DNA from 3 places in the Phycobacter azelaicus genome. Region 1 is predicted to be linked to each of the others. Evidence: riboswitches for the same ligand, from Rfam matches in the RefSeq annotation. Region 1 holds a riboswitch; each other region holds the start of a gene.

Evidence for each region. Region 1 has a riboswitch for cobalamin ahead of INS80_RS00545 (CbtB domain-containing protein). Riboswitches for the same ligand answer to the same signal wherever they lie in the genome.
Region 2: linked by a shared signal. The riboswitch ahead of INS80_RS02875 (DUF1636 family protein) and the one ahead of INS80_RS00545 (CbtB domain-containing protein) in region 1 are both predicted to bind cobalamin.
Region 3: linked by a shared signal. The riboswitch ahead of INS80_RS02940 (energy-coupling factor ABC transporter permease) and the one ahead of INS80_RS00545 (CbtB domain-containing protein) in region 1 are both predicted to bind cobalamin.

Annotation. Positions count from the first base shown of each region.
Region 1 is NZ_WKFH01000001.1:96,994-104,108, reverse strand. Features, by position in the region: gene INS80_RS00565 (M23 family metallopeptidase) at 1-265, shown strand, start outside; gene INS80_RS00560 (DUF411 domain-containing protein) at 269-724, shown strand; gene lspA (signal peptidase II) at 824-1,306, shown strand; gene INS80_RS00550 (DUF1636 family protein) at 1,572-1,907, shown strand; cobalamin riboswitch at 2,052-2,265, shown strand; gene INS80_RS00545 (CbtB domain-containing protein) at 2,300-2,470, shown strand; gene INS80_RS00540 (CbtA family protein) at 2,475-3,173, shown strand; gene INS80_RS00535 (hypothetical protein) at 3,242-3,745, shown strand; gene mntR (manganese-binding transcriptional regulator MntR) at 3,884-4,333, opposite strand; gene INS80_RS00525 (cytochrome c peroxidase) at 4,588-6,324, shown strand; gene INS80_RS00520 (phosphate/phosphite/phosphonate ABC transporter substrate-binding protein) at 6,324-7,115, shown strand, end outside.
Region 2 is NZ_WKFH01000003.1:367,326-374,440, forward strand. Features, by position in the region: gene glpD (glycerol-3-phosphate dehydrogenase) at 1-41, shown strand, start outside; gene cobO (cob(I)yrinic acid a,c-diamide adenosyltransferase) at 48-683, opposite strand; cobalamin riboswitch at 745-964, shown strand; gene INS80_RS02875 (DUF1636 family protein) at 1,070-1,492, shown strand; gene cobW (cobalamin biosynthesis protein CobW) at 1,496-2,530, shown strand; gene cobN (cobaltochelatase subunit CobN) at 2,681-5,929, shown strand; gene cobG (precorrin-3B synthase) at 5,926-7,086, shown strand; gene INS80_RS02895 (precorrin-8X methylmutase) at 7,088-7,115, shown strand, end outside.
Region 3 is NZ_WKFH01000003.1:378,670-385,784, reverse strand. Features, by position in the region: gene murA (UDP-N-acetylglucosamine 1-carboxyvinyltransferase) at 1-197, opposite strand, end outside; gene INS80_RS02965 (hypothetical protein) at 203-409, opposite strand; tRNA gene INS80_RS02960 (tRNA-Thr) at 444-518, shown strand; gene INS80_RS02955 (transposase) at 577-1,176, opposite strand; tRNA gene INS80_RS02950 (tRNA-Leu) at 1,933-2,018, opposite strand; gene cobF (precorrin-6A synthase (deacetylating)) at 2,236-2,997, opposite strand; gene INS80_RS02940 (energy-coupling factor ABC transporter permease) at 3,087-3,767, opposite strand; cobalamin riboswitch at 3,822-4,037, opposite strand; gene cobA (uroporphyrinogen-III C-methyltransferase) at 4,108-4,839, opposite strand; gene INS80_RS02930 (cobyrinic acid a,c-diamide synthase CobB) at 4,836-6,170, opposite strand; gene cobM (precorrin-4 C(11)-methyltransferase) at 6,163-6,957, opposite strand; gene INS80_RS02920 (cobalamin biosynthesis protein) at 6,954-7,115, opposite strand, start outside.

The DNA of each region.
Region 1 (7,115 bases):
GGGCCTGGCACAAGGCCAACGCGTTGCGGCGGGAGATGTGATCGGTCGCGTCGGCGCGACTGGCACGGCGACGGGCCCGAACCTGCACTACGAAGTCCTCGTGGATGGACGCCCTACTGACCCCCTCTCTGACGACAGACTTGCCGAAGCGGCTGAGAGCGAAGCGGATGATACAGCCGCGCTTTTGCGTCTGGTCGAGGCGCGGGCGCTTCTGAATGAAAACCTCGGCAGCGACATTGCCGAAACGACAACCGAAAGGCTCTGACCCATGAGACGCATGATCCAAGCTCTTGCCATCACACTCGCCCTGTTACCGGCGGCGCAGGCCCTCGCGGAGGCAACCCCAATAGACGTCCGCAAGACCAATGGATGCGGTTGCTGTCTGTCCTGGATGAATCATCTTGAGGAGAACGGCTTCGCACCAATAGGCCAGGACATGTTCGGCGGCCTTCTCGTGCGCTTCAAACTCGACAACGGAGTGCCGCAGCGCATGGTCTCCTGTCACACTGGGCTCGTGGACGGTTACGTGATCGAGGGACATGTGCCTGCAGCCGACATCCGCCGCCTTCTGAACGAACGCCCCGATGCGGTCGGTCTCGCAGTCCCCGGAATGCCCTATGGTTCGCCAGGGATGGGGCCGGAAGACGAACGCGATGCCTACGACGTCTTCTTGATCCAGAAAGACGGCTCGACCGAAATATTTTCGAGCTACCCAGCAGGGTAACCGAGCCGAATTATGGAAGTCCTTTCCCCAATCTAGCTAACCTATTCAGCCGCTTCAGCGCAGACCGGCCAATGGTATCCAAAGTAGTTACGTTGCAACATGTTGACAGTCAACAAAACACAAGTACTCGGCATACTAGCTGTCGTCGGCGCCGTCGCCACTGATCAGGTAACAAAAGCCTGGGTTGTCGCGAGCGCCGATACCCTAAAAGACGGGATCGCTGTCTTTCCCGGGCTTAATCTCACGTTCCATCGCAATGATGGCGTAACCTTCGGGCTTTTGGGTGGCGCCCCCTGGTGGGGCCTCTTGCTTCTTGCGCTTATCATTTGTGCCTGGCTCCTGATCATGATGCTTCGCACAGAGAGCAGTATAGAAGCGATTGCGTATGGGGCGATCATAGGTGGCGCGCTCGGCAATGTCGTTGATCGCATCCATTATGGAGCCGTAACAGACTTCCTTGATTTTTTCATTGGATCTGCACACTGGCCGACTTTCAACATGGCAGACGTATTCATTGTCGGAGGTGCCGGATTACTGCTGGTGGTACCAGTGATCCAGAGGCACTTCGAGGGCGATCATTGAAGACATTGCCCCAAGTTTCATTCGGCGGATTTTTTGCCTGAGCAACTGTTTCCTCGATTTGCCGGACAAGAAAAATTTCTCGTGCCACAAGTCTGAATAATCTATGTTGGCATTGTAGGTGCCTACTCCGGCGAGCTTACCGATCGCTCAAGTATTGACTTTTCTAAAGGCACCGCGACAAAACCAAGTTTCGAAATCGAACCAGTAACCACCCGCAGATATTGAATCATAAAGAAGGTTGCTCAAAAAAGGACTTGCTCGGCGCATGCACCTACCAACGCTTACTTTATGCCGAACCTGCCGTGACGCGGATCCAACCCTGTATGATCAAGTGGTATCAACGCTAAAGGCAGCGAATGTGAAGGCAAAATTGCAGCACGTCGATTGCATGTCCGGCTGCATGCGACCACAAACGCTTGCAGTCCGACAGAACGACAAGACTGCTTATCTTTTCGGTGAGATAACTGCTCAAGACCTGCCGGACATCCTGACATTCATCCGGATGTATCAGGAAAGCCCAGACGGTAACTTCGCGGATGCAAGGCCACTTGGAAAGCTGCGTTTCAAGGCTATTGCTCGCATTCCCGCAGATGTGCAGTAAACCACCCGCACCACGATATTAGTAGCTCCTGCGGTGAATTATTGCATTCAGTACAGTGTTGACAGCAGCAGATTTCAAATCAATTTGGCGCTGCGGAACTTAGGCATGCCGGTTTCGTACTTGACCTGCTACCGCCTAATCGGACAGAAACAGTCATTACGGTGCTCAAAGGTGCAAATGCATTAGAGCTGAAACGGGAATGAGGACGGTGGACCAAATCGCGGCACCGAAACCTCAACCGCCCCCGCGACTGTGAGCGGCGAGCTACCTTCCATTTCCACTGGTGCGAGAGTGCTGGGAAGGGGGAAGACGGCATCGACCCGCGAGTCAGGAGACCGGCCGTATATTGAACGTAACTTGCGCCGTCGGGTGTGACGGCAAGGAGGACTAAAATGACGACAAACGCTATCAAAGCATCCGCTGTAGGATCAACCATTCTGCCCGCAGTGTTCGCCCTTATTCTGGGTTTGGGTGTTGTTACTGTGACCGGCCATGCTCAAGCTTCTGGCCTGCATGACGCTGCTCACGATGTGCGCCACGCAACTGGCTTTCCCTGCCACTAAGACCATGTTCAGTCGTATTCTGACCAGCGCGTTGTTCGCTGGTGCTGCAGCGGGGCTGATTGCCGCCTTGCTGCAGCTTTATTTCGTGCAGCCTGTACTTCTCCACGCCGAACTTTATGAGGGTGGCGATTTGGTGCATTTTGGCGCTGATCCTGTGACTGCGCATCCCGAGTTGCCCGGCATGTTCGCCGAGCCGGTGCGCGACGGCCTAAGCATCATCTTCACGATGCTGACGTATACTGGCTATGCATTGGCCCTTGTGGCGCTTATGTCGATTGCCGAACAACAGGGTCGTGAGATTAACGGTCGCACCGGTTTGCTTTGGGGCTTGGCTGGCTTTGTTGCCTTCCACTTTGCGCCTGGCTTGTCGCTGGCGCCTGAAGTGCCAGGCGTAGCCGCAGCAGATGTCGGTGTGCGCCAAGTATGGTGGACTGCTACTGTTGCCACAGCTGGCGTCGCCATGTGGTTGATCGCCTTTGGAGGCAACTTGGTGAGCTATCTGATCGCCGCTGGACTGCTGATAGCGCCTCACGTCGTCGGTGCGCCTGAACCCGACACCTTCGCTGGCCCGGTTCCGACCGAGATCGGCGCGCTATTTGCCGCCCGAGCCTTTGGCATCGGCATGGCCGCTTGGGTGTTGCTGGGAAGCTTTGCCGGATACTTCTGGCAGGCTGAAGGCAAACGCGCGAACGCCGCCGCCTGATTCCTTTCCTCTATTGCTTTCCCGCCGGTCACCGCCGGCGGGAGCTTTCATTTATTGAGGAGGACAAAATGTCCCGTTCACTCGCTCTCTTCGCCATCGGGCTGATTTTTGGCGGCGGCGTCGGCTTTGTGATCGCGGCCGGCAGCGGCAGCACCTTTGACAGCCACGACCATGCTGACCCGTCTCAACATGGTAGCAATGCGGAGATGGCAGCCCATGACCACTCTGCTGTCACTAACTTACCGGCCGACAGCAATGCCCCCAGCGTGGCGATCAAGATGATTAAAGATCCGATGGCAGGTTGGAACTTGCACGTGACACCGCAAAACTTCCGATTTTCTCCTGAGAATGCCTCTACTGAGGAAATACTTGGTGAAGGTCACGCGCATGTCTATATCAACGGCGAAAAGCTGGGGCGCCTTTATGCCAACTGGATACACCTCCCATCACTGCCGGATGGCGACGTTGAGATAAAAGTTTCCCTCAATGGCAACAGCCACAGCCCGCTAATGGTTGGGGGCTTGCCCGTCGAGGCCAAACTAATCGTTCAAGCAGACGATGACGGCTCCTGAGCAAAACTCAGATCTTGACTGAACTTCGGTCGCAGGGGCCTTGCGCCCCTGCATTGCCATGGTTTGCATGTCAGGATCGAATGCAATCCTCCCCTGAGCGCATCATTATGGCAAATGGCAATAGCATGAACCAACTCGCTATCGGCTCATTTTACTCTGTGAAAAATCCTTGAATACGCGAAGCGTCTCTTCGCTTACATGATGCTCGATACCTTCAGCATCGTGCTCGGCCACGTCTTTGGAAATACCCAGGGCGATAAGGAACTCCACAACAATTCGGTGCCGCTTTCGACAAGCCTCGGCCAATCGCCGCCCAGCATCCGTTAGGCGTATTGATCGGTAAGGTTCCTGCACAATGAAGCCCTCGCGTTTAAGCCGGGTCAGGTTCTTGGACACAGTGGGCTGGGTCACGCCGAGCCGCTCGGCAATCTCCACGGGCCTCGCTGAACCGTTCTGGTGAATCAGCTCCGCGATCAGCTCGACATAATCCTCCACAACTTCGCTTTGTCGGGCGGCGCGGGCTGCCTCGAAACCGCTCACCTGGTCGTCAGGTTTACGTCCGAATAGTTGTGGTTTCTGATCGGTCATTCTGCTCTCGGTGTCTATTGCTGGTGCGGAACCCTGCTTGCCGCGCCTTATTGTGTATGCACCAGCGACGCGGGCCTTGACAATGACATAGACTTTTCTACAAAACTTAGCCAAGGCTAATAATTATAGACTGAACCATGAAACACCTGATTGCATCTGCCTTGATTGGCCTGCTTCCGCTTAGTGTGGGGGCCACTGCCATTGAAGAAGCCCCTTGGGCACCTCGGGCCGCAGCCTACCGGCTGAGCCTATTCATGGCGAACTTGACACCCGTTCCCTGGGAGAAGATTGAAAACAATTGGACTGCTCCGGCACCCGGCAGCGCAGTTGCGGTGGAGGCACTGTCACGGGTATCGGATAGCGACGCCCAGAACATTCGTGCAGCGCTGGCTGCGGAAGACCGACAGGCCCTGTTTGCTGCCATTACAACGGCATTGGCCAAAGGTATTCTGCAGCACCTAGAGGCAGCCGAGGCGACACTTGGCCAGCCTGAAGCCGCATTTGAGGTTGCGCAGTCTGCGGCCTTGTACCGCGCGTTCGAGGACGGCATCCTGGCGGCGGACAAGCAGGCCGCACACGACCTAGGTCGCGCCTGGCTGGTTCTGAATTCTTCTCTGGGTAGCACCGGTATTTTGAACAATGGCGCTCAAGACCCGAATGTGGCGCGATTTGCTGAGGCGCAAAAAGTTATCGTGGAGTACATTGAGACAAACTATCTGCCCTCCGTTTTTGTCGAACGTGGCAAGCTGACCCCGGCACCGGAGAGCGCAGTGCGCTCCGGTACGCCGGTAGTGTTGCCCGCCACACTCCCACCGGGCTCCAATATTGCTGATCAGCGCGAGCTACCCCGGCTGGTGCTCCAGTTTGAAGAGGCTGGCGAGGATGAGGCCAACCTGCCGCTTGTGGCCTATGGCGACATGCTGTTCGACAGCCCTGAAATCTTTGGTTCCCCAGCACGTGACCTGGGCATTGCCTGTTCAACTTGCCACAACCGGTCCGATGTGAACCGGGATTTCTTTATCCCCGGCCTCTCTAGCCATGCTGGCGGGATGGATGTGGACAGCTCCTTCTTCAATCCGATGTTCAATGACCGGGAAGACGATCACCTGGATACGCCGTCAATGCGAGGCATCCGCTTTACAGCGCCTTACGGGCGTGATGGGCGCGAGCCGAGCCTGCGCAGTTTTGTACGCAATGTGATCGTGACCGAGTTTGCCGGAGCGGAGCCAACGCCGTTCCAACTCGATGCGATGGTCGCCTACTTGCGCGCCTTTGACTTTCTGCCCAACCCACAGATAGACGAGGCCGGGCGGCTGACTGACAAGGCCTCTGAGGCTGCGAAACGCGGTGAGGTACTGTTCAATACCGAATTTGCCGGGCTTGGCGACAGGTCCTGCGCCTCCTGCCACACCCCGGACCGGTTTTTCCGAGATGGGCAGACCTATGACATTGGCTCGGCCGAGCCGCCGTTCCCGGGCGGCACCGCAACCCCATTCGAAACGCCCACATTGCGCAATGTCAACTTCACCGCGCCCTACATGCATGACGGATCGCTGGCGACCCTAGCGGGGGTTGTAGACTGGTTCAACGATACCAAGGATCTGGGCTTGGATGCGGAACAGCGCGCCGATTTAACTGCCTATCTGCGCGCGGTAGGAGATGGTGAGGAGCCCTACCAGCGCTTTGAAGGCCGAGACAGCGTGTTCCGCCTGTCGTGGGAAGAGCTTACCACTTTTGCTTCGACGCTGGACACACTGATCCCGATGCGGGATGCGGAGAACATCGCCGTATTGATTGATACTGTTGCACCGGATCTGGCGGCAGATGCGAGCGTTATGATCAATCAAAACGCTAAGCCAGAAATCTACCGATTTGCCGCAATTCTTCAGGCAGTTGGCGATGCCAGCGCCGCTGGCGACTGGGCTGAGGCGAGCCTCCAGTGGGACGCTTTCAAAACCATGCAAGCCGAGATTGATGAGAGGATGTTCTGATGCTGTCGCGCCGTACCTTTTTGACCACTGTCGCTGCCGCCCTAACAGTGCCAGCAACTGCCTCTGCGGAAGAGGCACTGAAACTCGCCTTCATTCCGCAAGAAAACCCAGAGAAGCTGTTGGGGGATATCGAGGCGATCACTGCCTGGCTGTCCCAGCAGTTGGAGGTTCCAGTCACCGGCTTTGTTACCTTTGATCATGCTGCGGCAGTTGAGGCATTGCGCAATGGTGATGCCGATATCTCCTTCATGGGTGCCTTGCCCTTTGTGCTGGCAGAAGACCAGATCGGGGCGGTGCCACTTCTGTCCGAGGTTTACCGCGGCCAGCCGAGCTATTCGGGCCGGGTGTTTGTGCGCAAGGACAGCGGCATCGAGACGCTGGCCGACCTGCAGGGCCGTGACATTGCCTTTGCCGATCCGGTGTCGGAGTCCGGCTATCTCTATCCGCTCGACCTGTTTGTGCGCGAAGGACTCGTTGCGGATGCAGGCGATGCGGACCGGTTCTTTGGCCAGAAGTTCTTTGCCGGTGGTTATCAGCAGGCAATGCAGGCTATGGCCAACGGGTTAGTGGATGCTGCGGGTGCCAGCCAGTATGCCGATCTTTATCTGACGCCTGAGCAGCAGGCCGAGGTCAGGGTGCTGGGCGAAAGCGCGCAGATCCCCAGCCATGCCATCATTGCCCGGCCTGGTCTAGATGCGGCCTTGCAGGCCCGCTTCGTGGATGCCATGCTGCGCCTGAACCAGGCTGAGAACCAGTATTTGCTGGCCTATCTCTACGGCCCAGACGGCTAT
Region 2 (7,115 bases), on a different contig from region 1:
AGGCGGTAGACGTCTACATCCGGGACAAAGCCGCCACCTGATACCCCCTAAAACTCAACGCCCTTCTGCGCCTTGATCCCGGCGCGGAAGGGGTGCTTGATCTGACCCATCTCGGTCACAAGATCCGCGATCTCGATCAACTCTTCCTTGGCATTGCGGCCTGTGAGCACAACATGTGTCATCGGGGGTTTATGCTCCACCAGGAACTCAAGCACCTCCTCAAGATCCAGATATTCATAGCGCAGCGCAATGTTGATCTCATCGAGCAGAACCATTGTGTTCTTCTCGTCGAGGATCATCTCCTTGGCCTTCTCCCAGCCAGCGCGGGCCGCCGCGATGTCGCGCGCCTTGTCCTGCGTTTCCCAGGTAAAGCCTTCGCCCATGGCGTAGAACTGGCAAAGATCGCTGAAATTCTCTTCGATCAGCGTGCGCTCGCCCGTCTGCCAGGCCCCTTTGATGAACTGAACCACCGCGCAGGGCATCTTGTGGGCGATGCAGCGCATGATCATACCGAATCCCGAGCTGGACTTACCCTTGCCGGGGCCGGTGTGGACAATGATCAACCCCTTTTCACCATCCTTGTTGGCCATCATGCGATCGCGGGCGGCCTTCTTCTTGGCCATTTTGGAGGCGTGACGTGCCGCTTCCTCTTCTGAAATGCCGTTCTCGGACTTTTCGCTCACCGGGTCCACTCCTGCTGCTTGCGCGGTTAGGCCCCATGTCTTGACAAGGAAGCCCCCAATAGCGCAAGGGGATTTTGTTGGTTCCTGCGCAAGCAGGCGAAGAGGGAATGTGACAGGGCCCCAAACGGCCCGGAGCGCAGCCGCCCCCGCGACCGTGACCGGAGAGGCCTCCACGCCACTGGGTGAAACCGGGAAGGCAGGAGGACCGAAAAGGCCCCCCGCCCTGCGCACAGGCCTTGGGATCCACAAGCCGGGAGACCTGCCAACGGATAGGATCAACGGGCGGACGGGGTGTTTCCGCGACCGGATGAGAGCCGATGCAACGATGCGGCTCCCTTCTGGCCCCTCCCCGCCTGCCAAAAGGAACGCGAAGGAGTCGCCGGACCATGGCGAAAGACACTTCAGACATCCAGACCCCGGCAGAGGCGCCGGTCCTCCTGACCGTCTGCACAACCTGCAAGCGCGACGGTGTCGACCCCGAGGCCACCCGCCCTGGCACGCTTCTGCTCGAGGCCCTCAAAGGCACCGATTTGCCCGAGGGCGTTTCCGTACGCGGCGTTGAATGCCTGTCGGCCTGCAAGCGCGGCTGCTCGATGGTGCTGAGCGGCGGCGCGGGCCGCTGGAGCTATATCTACGGCGATCTTGACCCGGACCAGCACGTTGCGGAAATCCTGGAAGGCGCCGCCGCCTATGCCGCGACCGAGGATGGCCTTGTGCCCTGGCGCGAACGTCCCCAGGTCTTTCGCAAGCAATCCATTGCCCGCATTCCCCCGGCGCCTGCGCCGGATGACAGCCCATCTCAGGAGTAACCGATGAGCGATCTGAACAAAATTCCCGTCACCGTGATCACCGGCTTTCTGGGCGCGGGCAAGACCACGCTGATCCGCCATCTTATGCAGAACCCGCAAGGCAAGCGTCTGGCGGTGCTCGTCAACGAATTCGGCACCGCCGGAGTAGATGGCGACATCCTGAAATCCTGCGCCGATGAGAACTGCCCGGAAAACAACATCGTGGAGCTGGCCAACGGCTGCATCTGCTGCACCGTGGCCGATGATTTCATCCCCACGATCGAGGCGCTGATGGCCCTGCCGGAAACGCCCGAACACATCCTCATCGAAACCTCGGGCCTGGCTCTTCCGAAACCTCTGCTCAAGGCCTTTGACTGGCCCGCGATCCGTTCCCGTATCACTGTGGACGGGGTGATTGCCCTCGCTGATGCCGAAGCCGTTGCCGCAGGGCAATTCGCCCCCGATCTCGACGCTGTTCAGGCCCAGCGCGAGGCAGACGAGAGCCTCGATCACGAAACACCCCTGTCCGAGGTCTTCGAAGATCAGATCTCCTGCGCTGACATCGTGCTCTTGTCCAAGGCGGACCTTGCCGGTGAAGAGGGCCTGACCAAGGCCCGCGCCGTGATCGAGGCCGAAGCGCCCCGTAAATTGCCGATCCTGCCGATGACCGAGGGCGTGATCGATCCCCGCGTCGTGCTGGGCGTTGGTGCTGCTGCCGAAGATGACCTCGACTCGCGTCCAAGCCATCACGACGGGCATCATGATCACGAACATGACGATTTTGACTCCATCGTGGTCGAAATGGGCGAAGTCTCAGACCCACAAGACCTGCAAGATCGCATCATCAAGATGGCCCGCAGCCGCAAGATTCTGCGCGTAAAGGGCTATGTCGCCGTCGAAGGAAAACCGATGCGTATGCTGGTACAGGCTGTGGGCGAACGCCTGCGCGCCCAATACGATCAACCCTGGGGCACCCAGCCGCGCAAGACCCAGCTGGTGGTTATTGCCGAACACGACGATATCGACGTCGCGGGCATCCACGCAGATCTCGGAGCCTGACCTGTCATGCGGGGGGCGAAAGATAACAACCCTATCGTTCGGCCAAACGGCCGGACAGCCCCCGACCGCCCCCGTCGGCGGGGGCTTTGCCCCCACCCGCGTCCGTGTGCAGTTCTCGGCACACCTGTTGCCAAGTTGCGGAGCTGACCCATGCACGTCGTATTTCGCGAAAGTCACGGGCTAGAGGAAACCGATACCCCCTTCGACGTCGGGCAGGATCCGGCGGATCTGATCGTTCTGTCCTTTTCCGACAGCGACCTTGGCGCTTTTGCAGCCGGCTGGCACCGGGCCAAGGGCAAGCTGCCGTCCTGCCGCCTTGCCAATCTGGTGGCGCTGAAACACCCCCTGTCAGTCGATACCTACACTGAGCAGACGCTTGAGGGTGCAAAGGGCGTGTTGGTGCGTCTCATCGGCGGCGAAAGCTACTGGCCTTATGGCCTGGCAACCCTGCAGGATCTGGCCCGACGCAAAGGCATCGCGCTTGCCATCCTGCCCGCCGACGGGCGCGAGGATCCGCGCCTTGATGAGCTGTCGACCCTGCCAGTCTCGACCCTGCGTCGCCTTCAGGCGCTGTGTGATGCGGGCGGCGCGGTTGCGGCACAGGCGGCCCTTGCTCAACTGGCGCTTGCTGCCGGCCTTTATGCAGGGCCGGTTCCGGGTCTCAAGACCACACCGGAGTATGGTTTTTACGATCCCGAGCGTGGCGTCATTGCAGACCTGCCACAGGATGACAAACCGCTGGTCCTCGTCAGCTTCTACCGCTCCTACCTGACAGCAGCCGACACCGCGCCGGTGGATGCGCTGATCGCGGAACTGCGGACGCGCGGCTATGCCGCCTTTGGCATCTTTGCCGCCAGCCTCAAAGCACCGGCCGCCGCGGAGTGGCTCGACGCCGAACTCCCTCGCCTCGCCCCTGCCGCGATCATCAATGCCACCGCTTTTTCGGCGCAAGGGTCAGATGGGCGCGCCTCTCCGCTCAGCGTGACGGGCTGCCCGGTGTTTCAGGTCGCGCTGTCCACCGCCCGCCGCAAGGACTGGGCAGAAGCGGCACGTGGCCTGTCACCTGCCGATCTTGCCATGCATGTGGTGTTGCCCGAGGTGGACGGTCGCATCATGGCCGGTGTGGTCAGCTTCAAGGCCCCGGCCAAAAAGGATCCTGACCTCCAGTATTCGCGTTTCGCCCATCGCGCCGACCCGGACCGCGTGCGCGCAACCATTGACAGGGTCGAAGGCTGGCTCCGCCTTGCATCACTCGACAACCAAGACAAACGCCTCGCGCTGGTACTCTCCACCTATCCCGGCCGCGACTACAACATCGCCCATGCCGTCGGCCTTGATGCACTTGCCTCCTGCGAGGTCTTGCTCAGCGCGCTGGCCGATCACGGGCATGACGTGTCACCAAAAGGCGACCTTGGCGCCCGCCTTGGGCAAGAGACGATTTCGCTTCCGCTAGGCGACTACAAAGCGGCCCTTCGAACGCTCCCTGAAAAGCTGCAACAGGACCTTACAGACGCCTGGGGTGCACCCGAAGACGACCCGGACCTCCAGGATGGTGCCTTTCACATGAAGGCGCTCACCGCAGGCAAGGCGATCATCGCCCTGCAACCCGAACGGGGCGAGGTGAAGACCCGCGTGGATGACTATCACGATCTGGACCGCACCCCGCGCCATGCCTATGTGGCCTTCTACCTCTGGCTCCAGCAGCAAGTTGATGCAGTCCTTCACATCGGCGCCCATGGCACGCTGGAATGGCTGCCCGGAAAGGCGGTCGCCCTGTCTGAAACTTGCTGGCCCGAGGCGCTGATTGGGCCTCTCCCGGTAATCTACCCCTTCATCGTCAACGACCCCGGCGAGGCGGCCCAGGCCAAGCGGCGCATCGGCGGCGTAACAATCGGCCACCTGCCACCGCCGCTGGCCCAGACCAACCTGCCCGATGGCATGGCGCGGCTCGAAAGCCTTCTGGACGAATACTCCACCGCAGACGGGCTCGATCCCGCCCGCCGGGACCGTCTTATCGAAGATATCCGAGCCGAGGCGCAAGGCACCGGCGTCGAGGCCGATCTCGGCCTAACACCCGATTGTTCTGCCGCCGAGGCGATCACCCGCATCGACGCCTTTGTTTGCGACATCAAGGAAAGCCAATACGCCGAAGGCCTGCACGTCTTTGGCACTGGCCAGTGCGGCCCGCAGGAGATCGCCGGTGTGATGGCCGCCCTATGCGGGCGGCTGGTCGCTCCCGGTCCCTCCGGCTCTCCTTTTCGCGGTCGCAGCGACGTAATCCCCACCGGGCGCAACCTTTTTACCACCGATCCACGGGCGGTGCCCTCGCGGGCGGCGCATGCACAAGGGGTCAAACTGGCGGAAGAGCTGCTGCGCCGCCATCTTCAGGATCATGGCGACTGGCCCAAAGGGCTCGTTATCGATCTGTGGGGGTCGGCCACCATGCGCACCGCGGGCGAGGAATTCGCCATGGCCCTGCACCTGGCGGGCTTAGCCCCGAAATGGGATGAAGGCTCTGAAAGGGTCTCGGGCTTTGAGATATTGCCCATGTCGATGCTGAATCGCCCCCGAATCGACGTGACCTTGCGGGTCTCCGGTCTCTTTCGCGATGTCTTTCCCGGCTTGGCCCAGATGTTCGAAGCCGCCGCCGGCGCTCTCGCAGACCGGGACGAGGCTGAGACCGACAATCCCTACCTGGCAGAAGCGCCGCGCGTCTTTGGCCCCAAACCCGGACAGTATGGTCTGTCTATGGGCGCGCACATGGACGACTATTCCGATGAAGCGCGCGCTGCAGCTGGTGAGGCCTGGCTCAATGCCTCCTCTCATGCCATCGACGCAAAGGGCGATATCGCCGAAGCACGCGGGGCGCTTGAAGACCGCCTGAAGGGCGTCGACAGCTTCGTACACCTGCAGGACCTGCCTGAAACGGACATCCTCGTGGCGTCTGACTATGCAGCGCATGAGGCCGGCTTTGCTGCCGCCATGGCGCGTATCGGCCAAAAGGCGCCTGCCCTTTATCACCTTGACGCCACCCACCCCGATGCACCGCAGGCACGTTCCTTAGGCGAAGAGATTGCCCGCGTTACCCGTGCCCGTGCCGCCAACCCGGATTGGGCCACATCCATGATGCGCCACGGATTTCGCGGTGGCGCCGAGATTGCTGCTACGCTGGATCATATGGCTGCCTTTGCCCACCTCGCACAGGCTGTACCGCCGCATCTGTTCGACCTTTACTTCGAAGCGACGCTGGGTCGCGACGACTTGGTGGAGTTCCTCGAGCGCGAAAACCCCGATGCCCTAGCTGCCATGAGGGACCGTTTCCGCGCCCTGCAAGAGGGTGGTCTCTGGGTCACCCGCCGCAACTCGATCATTGCAACTCTCGAAAGCGGCGCGGCATGAGCGGTGCGCCCAAGGTATACGGCTGGTGCCCCGGCGCCCTGCGCCCGATGGTGTCGGGCGACGGGCTGGTGGTCCGTATCCGCGCGCCAATGGGACGGCTTGCGCCTGAGCAGGCGCGCGGTGTGGCAGACCTCTGCGAAACCCACGGCAATGGCCTGCTGGACCTCTCCGCCCGCGCGAACTTGCAGATGCGCGGCATTCGGGAACAAGACCACGCGGCCCTGCTCTCTGGCCTGCGCGACCTCGGCCTCCTGGACACAGAGGAGACCGCAGAGGCGCGCCGCAACATCATGCTCACCCCGTTCTGGGCTAAAGGGGATGACAGCACCGCGATCGCAAGTGATCTGGCCAAGGCCTTGACGGCAGCGACGGACCTGGAATTGCCCGGCAAATTCGGCTTTGCCGTGGATTGCGGTGCGGCGCCAGTGCTGCAAGAAGCCGCCGCGGACATTCGCATTGAGCGCGCAGATACTGGCTTGGTCTTGCGTCCCGATGGCGAACGCGTTGGCTTGCGCGTGACTCGCGACACCGCTGCAGCCGAAGCGATCAACTTGGCGCGCTGGTTTCTTGATACCGGAGGTGCAACAGGCGGGCGCGGGCGGATGAAGGCACATCTTGCCAAGGGAACCCCGCTCCCCGCCGGCTATAGCGAGACATCCATCGAGCCAGGCCAACAGCCCAAACCCGGCCCCGTGGCGACAGGCTTGCTGGTCGCCTTGGAGTTCGGCCAGATGAACGCGAAAACCCTTAAGGCACTGGCAGACCAAGGCCCCTTGCGCCTCACCCCCTGGCGAATGCTGCTGATCGAAGGCGCCAGCGACATTGCCTCCCTGCCCGGCCTGATCCTCGATGCAACGGATCCGCGCCTGCGGGTCTCCGCCTGCACCGGAGCGCCCGGCTGCCTGCAGGCGCTGTCCCCCACCCGCGATCTGGCGCGCGACCTGGCACCTTTCGTACCACAAGGCGCGCATCTGCACGTCTCGGGGTGCGCCAAGGGCTGCGCCCACCCCGACCCTGCGCCCCTGACCTTGACCGCCACCGGACGCGACAGATTTGCTCTGATCCGCCATGGCACCGCCGCCGATGAGCCGCTAGAACACCCCCTGAGCGCGCGCGAGCTGCGTGCCGCTCCCGAACGACTGACAGAGGGCAGCTGACATGCTCCATACCTATGAAACTGACGGCG
Region 3 (7,115 bases), on a different contig from region 1:
GCAGAGACCTCCGCACCCAGAGATTGCAGCAGTTCTGTCATGGTCTTGATGTCGCTTAGACGAGGCGCATTGGTCAGTGTCAGTGGTTCCTCGCTCAAAAGCGTCGCGGGCATTAGCGTAAGGCATGCGTTCTTGGCCCCCGCAATCGGGATCTGGCCGCTGAGTGGCCCATTGCCCGTTACCAGAATCGAATCCATTCGCCTTACCTTTCTGAACTGCCTGCCTCTGAGTCCTGTTTAGCCGCGCGCGCTTTGGCCTGCGCCTTGCGACGGGCCATGTTCGCCTTGAGCGCCGCCTTCAGGCGATCCTCGCGATTCGTGGACTGAGCACTGGTTTTTGGTGATTTTTTATCTGCCATAAACCTTGTGTAACTTAGTGTGAAAAAACCGTCCAGAATGGTCTTGCGCACCTCGGCGTTTATCCCTAAAAGCCCCCTCACCGGCGCTGCTGTAGCTCAGAGGTAGAGCACTCCCTTGGTAAGGGAGAGGTCGAGAGTTCAATTCTCTCCAGCAGCACCACTAACCCCCCTTTCAATTCAATAGTTGTTGGAGATCAGCGTTCTGCGCTTGCCGACTCCTACACGGTGTCCTCAATCATGGCTTTGTTGCACAAACTCGTATGTGGGCGCACTTCTCCTTTGCCGGGGCGGACTGATCCTGTTTGCTTTGTGACAGGTATGCGAGGAGCCTTGCAGCGGTCGAGAACTGCGACGCGGACCTGGATTTCTGCGACCTGCCGGTCGAAATCTCGCGCCATATTCGATTGGCTTAAGAGTTTCATTTTATGCATCTTCGTCTCGGCACGGCACCTGCGGTGATATCCTGCGCGTCGTCGCAACAGGGCGCGCGCCAAATCGCGTGAAGCATTGACTACCACGCCCGGGCTACCGCCCCGTCGCTTGTAGGCTTCCATAGCTTGGCGTTCCTGCGGGGCGGCATGACGGCATGTGCGCAACGGGACGGCAATCGCGTCGTGACACTTTCGAGTTTCGTATGTCCAATCTGCGGTGACTGATCCGATGTCCTGATCGAGTGGGGTTTGGGCAGGCAACTCGGGCAACATAGGCGCATCGCCCACATTGCCGGTGGCGACCTCGACCGGCCGAACCTCCAGCCCAGTCCGACCAGCCGCAGCAGGCTCTCCACGAACCCGCCATCTGCCGTGGCGGCATGCCAAACAGCACCTCAATCGTCAGGCAGCCTAGATCGCAGCGTCGCTGAAACGGCACTGACGGCCGCGTTTGCAGGTCGGCGGCGGTGTCCAAACCATCTCGGGATCAAGCCAGATCGACGGCGATCCGCGACGCCTCAAGCTGTCATTGCAAGCCGAGCAATTTGTCGTCAGGCACTTTGTCGGGGCTCAGCTGCTCATGACCTCCAGCTACCATGCTGGATTCACAAGGTGCATCCCCTCAGACGATTTGGCCGACAAAGCCTCTCGGTCAAAAACCGAAGGAGAATCAGGCTATAACCCTTACGCCACATTCAATGTCGAATTTACGGGTGCGGCTCACTACGTCTCTTTAATTGTCACCCTTTTGGGTGGCCAAGTCTCAAGAAACCGCTAGGTTTGTGCAAGGGGGGCTGCTCATTCTTCACCGACAGCATTGCGGGGGATTAGCCGCCGTCTGTGCTCTGGATCTGTTAACCAGGCCGGGGCCTCTGTTCGGGTGTTTCGCAACACCGAATCACAACCGCTGAAACAGGCCTATTGTCGTCGGCTATCGGTAGCCGTTCGGCACCCTGATGTCCCTTTGGAAGGCGCTAAAGGGTAAGCTCTTGCGCTGGGGGGCTTATGCCGCCCGTCGGGACTGGAGCAGCAAGCGATAGCTTTTGTTGTGATATCTGTCGCAGAGACGCTCGCGCGTGCGGTCATCAATCACAGCATGTCAGGTGCGCATGTTGGCGCAGTCTAGTGCAATTATTGATGCCGTGGTGCGGGCGGTGGGACTCGAACCCACACGGGCATACGCCCTTCAGATTTTAAGTCTGATATGTCTACCATTCCATCACGCCCGCATTCTGCGTGAAGGCCGTATCGATCTTTCGGTGTGGCCGAGACCCGAGTTGCGGCTTCTCAGTTGGATAGGAAGAAATTGGGCAGGGCACAAGGGCAGGATAGTCGCCGGAGCGGTTTTCCCGCGAGATATTTCGAGAAATAAAGGTTGTGCTCCGTAAGAGCTGTCTTCTGTAGGCGGCCGCGTCTTGATCTGTGCCCCTTGCCCTTGTTCCGGGGCTACTGGGTGTGCGTGCGCCGCAGAATGTAGATATCCATGAGCCAGCCGTGATCGGCACGCGCTCTGGCACGGGTCTCAAGGATGTGGGGCATAACAGCCCCGAGTTCACCCGCGATAGAGATCTCGTTCTCCATGCCCGCGTAGGCAGACCACCAGATCTGCACGCCTTGGGGGTCAATGCTCTGAAAGCTGCATTCGCCATCCAGCATGATCACGAGGGTGTCGGCGCTGTCTGGCCAGCCGACCTCGCGCAACTGGCGCCCGGTCGTGATGGTGACAGGGGCGCCAATCTCGTTCAGGGGGATGGCATGCGCGGCTGTCAGCGCCTGGATCGAAGTGATGCCAGGAATGACGCGCAGCCGGACGTTGGTGCGTGCCTTGAGCCGGTCGGCAATACGCATGGTGCTGTCGTAAAGAGAGGGATCACCCCAGACGAGAAAGCCGACCTTGCCACCTGCGGGCACAAGGTCATTGATGTTTCGCTCCCAGACTTCTGCAATGGCATCGTGCCAGTCATCCACGCCCTGCCGGTAGCTGGGATTCCCAGCATCGCGCTTGGGCAGCTGGAATTCGACGATTTGGGGGCCCTCACCGCGCAGTACCCGATTGCAGATCTCGCGGCGTAGCCCCGCCAGATCGTCCTTTCCTGCGCCCTTGTTGGGGATAAGGATCAGGTCCAGTGTGTTCAGGGCCTCGATGGCCTCTAGCGTCAGGTGCTGTGGATTGCCGGTGCCGATACCGACAAGGGTCAGGTCAATCATCATTCGGGGCCTTGGACAGGGAGATCCTTGTCAATGAACACGGCCCCGAATTGGGGCCGTGCTTGATAGCAGTTGATTTCCTGCAGTTCTTAAGTGGCTGCTGCATAAAGACGCGGTGTCACCAAACCGCCGCGCTCAAGACCACGCAGGCTCTTGGCGGTGGCGAGGACAGCAAGGTCGACCAGTGGCTCAATCAGGATGACCATCATGTAGGCCGCACCGAAGGTGAAGACCGATGCCATGGTTTCCGCGCCAATGCCCTGACCATAAAAGACCCAGAAAGCGACCCAGCCGACAACACCGGCCTGATAGGCGGTCGAAAGCGCAAGCGCTTGGGAGTATTTCAGATCCACATAGGCGGTGCCCGGCGCAATGACTTTCTTTGCCAGTGCCTGCATCGCAAACAGCGGCACCAGTAGTGTCGTCAGGTTGATGAAGTATTGCGGAAGATCGATGGGCGCAAAGAACACTCCCTGTATCAGAAGGCCCATTGCCAGACCAAAGGTGGCAGGGGCGGCACCAAGGATCAGGAACAGCGTCGAGCCGAGAATGAAGTGTACTTCGGAGACGCCAACCGGGAAGTGCGGCAGGATTTCAAAGAAAGCAAAAACGCCGACCGTGGCAATGGCCGAGCGCGCCGCGAAGGACGCGATGCCCGAGTTGCGTAGGTCATCCATGGTTTTCTTGGCGGCAAAGCCAAGCGCGCCTGCAGCGGTTGCATAGGACAGGGCGATTTTCGCACCGTCGACGATACCGGGTTCAATATGCATATCTGTCTCCTTGCCGCCTCACCCGGCGGCACTAGGTTCATTGGTGGCCAGTGCTGGCCGGGTTAACCAATGGCAGGTCTCCTGACTCGCGGGTCTGTGCCGCTCCGGGGCCTTCCCAGTCCCGTTTGGGACCAGTGGCCATGCCCGGTGGCTCGCCGCTCACAGTTGCGGGGGCAGTCACGGATTTGGCGCCTTTTGGCTACACCGCACCGTGTTCCCTTTTCATCCTTGGGTCTTAGACCCGTCGGAACCGTTGGTCATAGAGAGATGGCACAGGCGTCAAGAAGCTGTCAACGAGGCAGACGCGTCATCCATGTGTCATTTGCGGCATATGGCAGAATCAGTGCGGCAGGTCCTCGTCTGCCAGCGGCCCGTAGAGGATAAGCACTGGCGCCTTGGTCTCCATCGCGCGCAGCACATCCGGCAACTCTCCTACTGTATGACAGGACAGGGTCTGATCGGGTGTCGATACACCCAGCGCGATCAGCGCATGGGTTTCCGGCGGCAGTCCGGCCTCCAGCAGGCGCTCTGCCAGCGCAGCAAAAGTGCGTTTCCCCATGTAGACGACCGTTGTGGCCTCGGGGTCTGCAAGGGCGGCCATATTCAGGTCCTCTGGCAGGCCGCCGGTGACGTCATGTCCGGTAATGAACTGCAAGCGCCGCGCGGTCAGGCGGCGGGTAAGAGGGATGTTCGCAGCGGCGGCAGCTGCCGAGGCTGCAGTGACGCCGGGCACAATCTCGAAGCCGATACCGGCCCGGCGCAGGGCGGTAATCTCTTCCTCAAGGCGACCGAATACCCCTGAATCACCAGATTTCAGCCGTACCACATGAGCGCCGGTGGACGCGTATTCAACCAACAGTTGGCTCACGTGATCTTGCCGGGGCGAAGGGCGTCCGGCGCGTTTGCCCACTCCCACCAGATCGGCGTCCTTTCGGGCGTGGGAAAGGATCGGACCCGACGACAGATCGTCAAACAGCACCGCATCCGCGACCTCAAGCCGCCTCACGGCCTTGACGGTCAAAAGCTCAGGATCGCCGGGACCGGAAGAGACAAAACTGACAAAGCCGGTCATGGGGTCTCTCCAGTGATGAGATGGAAGAAGGTGCCGGTCACATGGCCGCGCACCGAGCCGGTTTCGGGCACCGGGTTGCCGTCTGCATCCATCACATTGGCAAGGGGGGCGTCGGGCTCATCCACAATGGTCGAATAGTGAAACTCATGCCCGCGTAGGGCGGTGCCGCTCGCAAACCCCGGCATCGGAGCCTGAAGGATCGCGCGGCGGTAGCCCAGATGGAACTTGCGCTTCTCGTAGGAGGTGACAAGGCCCAACAGCCCGGCCATCTGGTGCCGGTTGCCTGCCTTGTCGACCAGCACTTCGCCAAGGGCCATGTAACCGCCGCATTCGCCGTGCACCGGACGGGTTTGGGCGTGTTTGCGCAAAGCCGCGCGGAAGGTTGCCGCAGCGGCCAGTCTGCCGCCGTGCAATTCGGGATATCCCCCCGGAAGCCAGACAAGATCGGCATCCGCCGCAGGAGCCTCATCCGCGAGCGGCGAAAACGGCAGGATCTCGGCCCCCGCCGCCCGCCAGCCTTCCAGAAGATGCGGATAGGTAAACGAGAACGCAGCATCACGGGCCAGAGCGATGCGCTGGGCGGGTGGGTTCGGCAGATGTGCCGCTGCGGGGGCAATTCCGGCGCGGGCGGCGGATTTGATTGCCTCCAGATCGACGTTGTCGCGCAGGAATGCGGCATAGCCCGCGATGGCGGCTTCGAGATCCGGGTGCTCCACCGCCTGAATGAGGCCGAGATGGCGCTCCGGCAGGGTGAGATCGCCGCGCCGGGGCAGGGAGCCGAGAACGGGAATGCCAGCGCGCTCCATCCCAAGCCGGGTCAGTCTTTCGTGGCGCGCGCTTGCAACGCGGTTGAGGATCACGCCCGCAAAGGGCAGGTCGGGATCATAGGCGCGAAATCCCAGCGCCGTGGCCGCTGCCGATTGCGCCTGACCGCCCACATCCACGACCAGCACCACCGGCCAGCCCATGCGCTTTGCGGTTTCCGCGGAAGAGCCAAAGCCGCTTTGCCCGCGTGTCGCCACGCCATCGTACAGACCCATGGAGCCTTCGCCGACGCAGATCTGCGCATCGCTTGCCTGACCGGCAACGGCATCCAGCAGGCCGCTATCCATCGCCCAGGTGTCGAGGTTGAAAGAGGCGCGGCCCGCCGCGGCAAGGTGAAAGGCCGGGTCGATGTAATCGGGACCGCTTTTGTAGGGTTGAACTGCAAGGCCATCCTCTGCCAGTGCGCGCAACAATCCTAGCATCACGGTGGTTTTGCCTGTACCTGAGGCGGGCGCCGAGATCATAAAGCCCGGCGGGTAGGATCCGGTGTTTCCTGTTTCAGTCATCACCATCGCTCCAACTGGCCCATTGGCTGTCGGCGCTTTGCGGGCGGTAGCGCCGATCGTAATCCTGCGCGTAAAGGCAGCTTTCGTCAAAATCCTCGGCGCCAAGGGCATGGCCTACAAGGATCAGCGCGGTCCGTCCGCGCGCGCCATCTGTGGCTTCGATCAATGTGCCGAGGGTGGCCTTGATGATCTTCTGATCCCGCCAGGAGGCGCGCCAGACGATGGCAACCGGGCAGTCCGCGCCATAGGCGGGGGTGAGCCGCGCCACCACATCGTCCAGCACATGCACCGACAGGTGAATGGCGAGTGTTGCGCCGGTGCGGGCGAAGTTTTCCAGCGTTTCGCCCTCGGGCATGGTGGACGCCCGCCCCGAGGTGCGCGTCAGCACCAGCGATTGGGCTACGCCGGGTAGCGTCAGTTCAGCGCCAAGGGCGGCGGCGCTGGCGGCGAAGGCTGGCACGCCTGGCGTTACGTCATAGGCAATGCCCAGATCCCGCAGGCGGCGAAGCTGTTCGCCCATGGCGGACCAGACCGACAGATCACCTGAATGGAGCCGCGCCACATCCTGACCGGCGGCATGGGCGGCTTCGATCTCGGCCATGATTTCGTCCAGCGACATGGACGCGGTATTGACGATCCTTGCGCCTTCCGGGCAGTGCTGCAGCAGCGCCTCCGGCACCAGCGAGCCGGCATAAAGGCAGACGGGGCAGGCGGCGATCAGGTCACGCCCGCGCAGGGTAATCAGATCGGGTGCGCCGGGTCCGGCGCCGATGAAGTGAACGGTCATGGGGTCAGTCTTTCAGCAATGGCCGCAGTGGCCAGACCATCTGCGGTAACAACTCGGGGGCCAAGCAGGCGGGCGGTGGCGGTATCGCCGCCCTGGCATGCGCCCAGAAGGGCGGCGGCTTCGGCCAGCGATCCAGTTCCGAACCGCGCCAGGATACG